Regions from separate parts of the Vibrio hyugaensis genome, predicted to be linked through region 1. Evidence: predicted binding sites of a transcription regulator. Region 1 holds the regulator's gene; the other holds the start of a gene.
What was found. The regulator MetJ, encoded in region 1, represses methionine synthesis genes. The targets are predictions, from matches to a motif close to TTAGACNTNTANANGTCTAA.

Region 1 (3,425 bases):
TCTGGTCTAATCTCTTTTATTATCGGCCCTTTTAAGGATATCGCTCGCAATCTAGCCTATGAAGTTTGACTTCTATCCTTTAGAATTTATTCCCCCTTACCGAAAAATAACAAAGAGAAACGATCCATGTCTGAAGACAATCGCCAAGAAGTCACCCCAGAAGAAGAACGCCGCCAACAAGCATTGGATTACCATGCATATCCAACCCCAGGAAAAATTGCCGTAGAGCTAACTAAGCCTGCTGAAACTGCAAATGACCTTGCTCTTGCATACAGCCCTGGTGTTGCAGAGCCTGTACGTGAAATCGCACAGAACGCTGACAACGTGTATAAGTACACAGCGAAGGGCAACATGGTTGCGGTTATTTCTAACGGCACGGCTATTCTTGGTCTTGGTAATCTTGGCCCGCTGGCTTCTAAACCAGTAATGGAAGGTAAAGCGCTATTGTTCAAACGCTTTGCTGGTTTAGACTCAATTGATATCGAAGTAAAACACCGCACGATCGACGAATTTGTCGACACAGTAGCAAACATTGCTGATACATTCGGTGGTATCAACCTAGAAGATATCAAAGCACCAGATTGTTTTGAGATTGAAAAGCGTCTGATTGAGCGTTGTGACGTGCCAGTATTCCATGACGATCAACACGGTACAGCGATCGTAACGGCAGCAGGTATGTTGAATGCAATCGAGCTGCAAGGTAAGAAGCTCGAAGACTCCACGATTGTTTGTTTAGGCGCGGGTGCGGCGGCAGTCGCGTGTATGGAGCTATTGATCAAATGTGGCGCGATGCGCGAGAAGATCTATATGCTGGATCGTAAAGGGGTGATCCACACGCGTCGTGATGATCTCAATGAATACAAACAGCTGTTTGCTAACAACACAGATAAGCGCACGTTGGAAGATGTGATTGAAGGTGCGGATCTTTTCTTGGGCGTATCGGGTCCAAATCTACTACCTGCAGAAGCATTGAAGCTCATGGCAGACAAGCCAGTTGTGTTCGCATGTTCAAACCCAGATCCAGAAATCAAACCTGAATTGGCTCACGAAGTGCGTGATGACTTGATCATGGGTACAGGTCGCAGTGACTACCCGAACCAAGTAAACAACGTATTGTGTTTCCCATTCATCTTCCGTGGCGCATTGGATGTTCGTGCAAGCGAGATCAATGATGAAATGAAACTGGCTGCGGTTGAAGCGATTCGTGAATTGGCGAAAGAGCCAGTACCGGAAGCGGTATTAAAAGCAGCTGGCGTCGATAAGCTAGAGTTCGGAACTGACTACATCATTCCAAAGCCAATGGATTCACGCCTACTACCACGCGTGGCAAAAGCGGTGGCTCAAGCTGCGGTTGACTCTGGTGTGGCACGTATTGAAATGCCAGAGAATTACATGGCTCAATAGTGGTAAAGTAAAATTTAAAAATAAAAAAGGGACGCTCTCGCGTCCCTTTTTTTGTTCTTGGAAACCGTCCCCAGCACAGTTTCTATCATCGACGAATTTGTAAGCAATTATTCTTCGTCGAATGCTTCGAATTCGATTCCCATCGCTGTCATGATTGCTTTTGCTTCGGTAGGAATATCGTCTGGACGGTCTTTACGCAAATCTTCATCAGTTGGCAGTGGTTGACCTGTGTAAGCGTGTAGGAACGCTTCACACAGTAGTTCACTGTTAGTCGCATGGCGTAAGTTGTTGATCTGGCGGCGTGTTCGCTCATCAGTCAGCACTTTTAAAACTTTTAGCGGGATTGAGACGGTAATCTTTTTTACTTGTTCGCTTTTTTTACCGTGCTCAGCATACGGGCTAATGTATTCGCCATTCCAGTCAGCCATTGCGCACCTTCATTAATGTAATAAGTTAGAAAAATAAATATAGGTGCTGATTTTAGCTGCATTTACTGCCATAAGCAAAGACATATGGACGTCTAGAAGTGTTGACGTCTTATTTTTAGACAAGTAAAGTGAGGTTAATAGTTAGGGAAGAGTGTTAATCAATTGAGCAATACAAGCTAGATATAGCGCATTCCCATTTAGATGTCACCACCCGTGAAAGGATACACCCATGAGCACCCGTAAGCCTGCGACCATTGCTGTACGCACTGGTATCGAGTCAGACAGCCAATACAACGCTGTTGTACCACCTATTTACCTTTCTACTAACTATGGCTTCCCTGCATTCGGTGAAGTGCCTCAATACGATTATACCCGTTCTGGTAACCCTAACCGAGGTTTACTAGAGCAAGCATTGTACGAGCTTGAATCAGGCAAAGGAGCGGTTGTCACTAACTGTGGTACATCAGCATTAAACCTTTGGGTATCGACGTTTCTTGGTCCTGATGATCTAATTGTAGCGCCGCACGATTGCTACGGCGGTACGTATCGTCTGTTTAATACTCGTGCAAACAAAGGTGACTTTAAAGTGCAGTTTGTCGATCAGTCGGATCAGCAAGCTCTGGATGCGGCGATTGCGAAAAAGCCAAAGCTAATCTTGTTAGAGACGCCGTCAAACCCGCTTGTGCGCGTGGTTGATATTGCTGCAGTGTGTGAAAAAGCAAAACAAGTCGGCGCTCTAGTCGCAGTGGACAATACTTTTTTAACTCCGGTGTACCAAAAGCCTTTGGAGCTAGGTGCGGATTTTGTTATCCACTCCACGACGAAATACATTAACGGTCACTCCGACGTTATTGGTGGTGTGGTGATCACCAAGAGTGAAGAGCATGCAGAAGAGCTGGCGTGGTGGGGCAATTGCATTGGGGCGACGGGAACACCATTCGACAGTTACATGACATTAAGAGGAATTCGCACGCTGGGTGCGCGGATGCGAGTTCATGAAGAAAGCTCTCAAGATGTACTTGCTTACTTACAGACTCAATCGTTAGTTGCACAGATTTATCACCCAAGTTTGCCAGAGCATCCTGGACATGACATCGCCAAGAAGCAGCAATCCGGTTTTGGCTCTATGTTGAGCTTCGAATTCGCAGGATCATTTGAACAGCTCAAAGTGTTTGTAAAAGAGCTGGAATTGTTTTCGTTAGCTGAGTCCTTGGGTGGGGTTGAAAGCTTGATTTGTCATCCTGCATCGATGACACATCGCGCGATGGGGGAAGCGGCATTAGCTGAAGCTGGCGTTTCTCAACAGTTACTGCGCTTATCCGTTGGTCTTGAAGATGCACAGGATTTGATCGCCGATCTTGAGCAAGCATTTTTAAAAGCAGCACAGTAATCGGGAGAGAAAAAAGTCATGAGTGTACAACGTCAGCTGCATAAATTTGGCGGCAGCAGTTTAGCCAACCCCGAATGCTATTTACGTGTGGTTGAAATACTAAAAGAGTATTCAGCCGAAAATGATTTAGTCGTGGTGTCTGCGGCAGGGAAAACCACCAATCGCTTGATCGAGTTTCTTGAAGGTTTAGATAAAGACGGTCG
Region 2 (3,425 bases), 1.1 Mb from region 1:
GCGCAATCTTACTCATAACTTTGTCCACCCTGTATTGGATACATTCAATTCATCATTTTATTCTTATAATGGGAACATTCCCATTTGATGATTTTTATATTGCCACTCCGCATTCAAAAACAAAATGGGAACAGTCCCATTAATTGAGAGCGATCACAGTATAATTTTAGAGCAAACCATCGAAAGGAGGATTATTAACGAACTGGTTGCTGGGTAAAGTGCACCACAGACTCATCACCATTTAATTGATTAATCAGCATGTTAGCGGCCTTTTCACCTGCGAGAGAGTAACCGGGGTCCACACTGAAAACATTTGGAAAAAGGAAGGAAAGTAGCTCATTGCCACCCACACCAGTAACCACGACATCTTCACGCCCTCTTTCTTGCAGGCGCTTAATCACCCCAAGAGCAATGGTATCACTGGCACAAACGATGGCTTGCGTGTCGGATTGAAGGACTTGATCCACCAGATGATAAGCACTTTCATGGCTAAGCTTGCCGGTTTGAAAACAAGGTTCGATGCGCTTTTTCTCACACCAAGATTGGTAAGTCTTCAGGCGAGCAAGCCCCGTCGTACGGTCTTCTGGATCAACGCCGATATAAGCAATGCGAGAAAGAGATTGTTGCTCTAGGTGTGACAACGCCATCTCAATAACGCCTTGGTTATCGTAATTAATAGAAGAGACGAGCTTGGTATCCATCGCGATCACGACAATGCGATTGCCCCACTCCGCTAACGCTTGCTCATCGCACCCAGTAAAACCAAACACGATAACACCATCGACATTACGGCGTTTAAGTACGTTTAAATGTTCGTTGGTCTTTGCACGATCGAACTGACTTTCCATGATCACCACATCGTACCCTGCTGAATACAAAGCATTGAGCATAGTGCCGACGGCACGGTTTTCTGAAGGGGAATCCAAACGAGATATAATCACCCCGATCACTTTCTGGCTGCCCCCACGCATAGACTGTGCAGACTTAGAAGGTACATAACCAGATTCACGAATGATTCTTTCTACCTTCTCTCGCGTTTGCGGTTTCACCTTAGGATCATTGGTTAACACACGGCTTATTGTCGATTTACCAACACCTGCCAATTTCGCGATATCAAGAATAGTGAGTTTTTTGCTCATAAGTGATCAAACTAAAAGTTGGATTTAAATAAAAGGGAAGCAGCGGCTTCCCTTATCTCAATCAGTAATGAAGATTACTTGTTTAGGTATGCAGGAACGTCTGCAATGCTGTCGAGAACAACCGTAGCAATCGCTTCGCCTTGTTCGGTAACTGGTTTACCAGTGCGAACCAAAATCTTAGTGCCAACACCAGCCGCTTCAGCCGCCATCAAGTCTTCGGCTTTATCACCAATCATCACTGACTTAGCCATGTCGATTTTCAAAAAATCACGAGCAGAGATGAACATGCCTGGTTTTGGCTTACGACAATCACAATCTTGTTTGTATTCGCCGATACCGTGTTCCGGATGGTGAGGACAGTAATAGATGCCATCAAACTCAACACCGTTGTCGGAAAAGTTCCAGTCCATCCATTGAGTCAAAGAAATGAAACGATCTTCGCTGAATTTACCACGTGCAATGCCTGATTGATTGGTCACAAGCACCAACAGGTAGCCTTTATCTTTCAGCGCTTTCGTCGCTTCAAAGACACCGTCAATGTACTCAAAATCATGTTCGTCATGAACGTAGCCATGGTCAACGTTGATCACGCCGTCACGATCGATAAAAACAGCAGGTTTTGCCAAAACGTATTTCTCTATTTACTCGGTTTCATCAGATTATTACATACCTTATAAGCACTCACACTATCTAATTGGTATGAGGAAGTGACAAAACAGTTGATTTGTCACCCGAGAATCGGTAAATCTTGAATATCCCTCTTTTATATCCCGTTCCGCCGAACATCTTCTTGCTTTATTTCCTAACAAAATATCCATAATTTTAGACGTCTAGACGTAAAAATATCTATTGACTTACTACTGCTTAACCCATAGCATCAACTGAGAATTGAGATAGAGTTCAAAATTTACTCCTGTTAAAAGCCGTTTTTAACAGCGAAGTTCCCAGTATCTCTGTGCAGGTTGAAACATGATAGAAATTAAAAACGTCAATAAAGTGTTCTACCAAGGCAGTAAGGAAATTCTTGCCCTTAAGGACATTAACTTAAATATCGCGAAGGGCACCATCTTTGGTGTAATCGGCTCATCAGGTGCGGGTAAAAGTACTCTGATCCGTTGCGTGAATATGCTGGAAGCCCCAACATCAGGCTCCATCATTGTTGATGGCGTAGACCTGACCAAACTCAACAAGAAACAACTGGGAGAAACCCGCCGCAACATCGGGATGATCTTCCAACACTTTAACCTGCTATCGTCTCGCACCGTTTTTGATAATGTCGCACTCCCTCTTGAGCTAGCAGGCAAAGACAAATCGCAAATCACAACAAAAGTGACTGAGTTGCTTAAACTTGTTGGCCTTTCTGACAAGCACGAAAGCTACCCAGCAAACCTAAGTGGCGGTCAAAAGCAGCGTGTGGCGATTGCACGTGCTCTGTCTTCTGATCCAAGTGTTTTGTTGTGTGACGAAGCGACCAGCGCACTCGACCCTGCAACGACGCAGTCAATCCTAGAACTTCTAAAAGAAATCAACCGCAAACTGGATATCACGATTCTGCTTATCACTCACGAAATGGAAGTGGTTAAGAGCATCTGTCACGAAGTGGCGATCATTGGTGATGGTGAACTTGTGGAAAAAGGCACCGTGGGTGAAATCTTCGCTCATCCGAAGACAGCTCTAGCACACGAGTTCATTCGCTCTACTTTGGATCTTTCTATTCCAGAAGATTACCAAGCTCGCTTACAAACTACGCGCGTAGAAAACAGCTACCCGTTGGTTCGCCTAGAATTTACTGGTGCAACCGTGGATGCCCCTCTGATGACGCAAATAGCTCGTAAGTACAACATCGACGTGAGCATCCTAAGTTCCGATCTGGACTACGCTGGCGGCGTGAAGTTCGGCATGATGGTCGCAGAACTGTTTGGTAGCGAAGAAGATGATAACGCAGCAATTGAATTCCTGCGTGAGCACAACGTGAAAGTAGAGGTACTTGGCTATGTCCTTTAATACGATTTCTGAATGGCTGAGCTTAAACAGCAACCTACTTTTGGGCGCAACGTGGGAAACCTTTTACATGGTGGCAGTTGCTGGCATCGTTGGTTTCGCGGTTGGCATCCCTCTTGGTGTGATTCTGCACACCACTAAAAAAGGTGGCTTGCTTGAAAACACCAAGCTAAATGGCGTTCTTGGTGCGATAGTCAACATTGGCCGTTCAGTGCCTTTCCTAGTATTGATGGTTGCGATTATTCCAGTAACCAAGCTGCTTGTCGGTACGTTTATTGGTACAAC

Region 2: metN (methionine ABC transporter ATP-binding protein MetN) is a predicted target of MetJ. The motif match lies at 1,962-1,981, and genes of this name have one in related genera.

The regions. Positions count from the first base shown of each region.
Region 1 covers NZ_CP025794.1:2,528,576-2,532,000, forward strand. The annotation lists gene C1S74_RS12530 (malic enzyme-like NAD(P)-binding protein) at 127-1,404, shown strand; gene metJ (met regulon transcriptional regulator MetJ) at 1,512-1,832, opposite strand; gene C1S74_RS12540 (O-succinylhomoserine (thiol)-lyase) at 2,062-3,222, shown strand; gene C1S74_RS12545 (bifunctional aspartate kinase/homoserine dehydrogenase II) at 3,241-3,425, shown strand, end outside.
Region 2 covers NZ_CP025794.1:1,450,108-1,453,532, forward strand. The annotation lists gene treB (PTS trehalose transporter subunit IIBC) at 1-16, opposite strand, end outside; gene treR (trehalose operon repressor TreR) at 195-1,139, opposite strand; gene gmhB (D-glycero-beta-D-manno-heptose 1,7-bisphosphate 7-phosphatase) at 1,214-1,765, opposite strand; gene metN (methionine ABC transporter ATP-binding protein MetN) at 2,109-3,143, shown strand; gene C1S74_RS07360 (methionine ABC transporter permease) at 3,133-3,425, shown strand, end outside.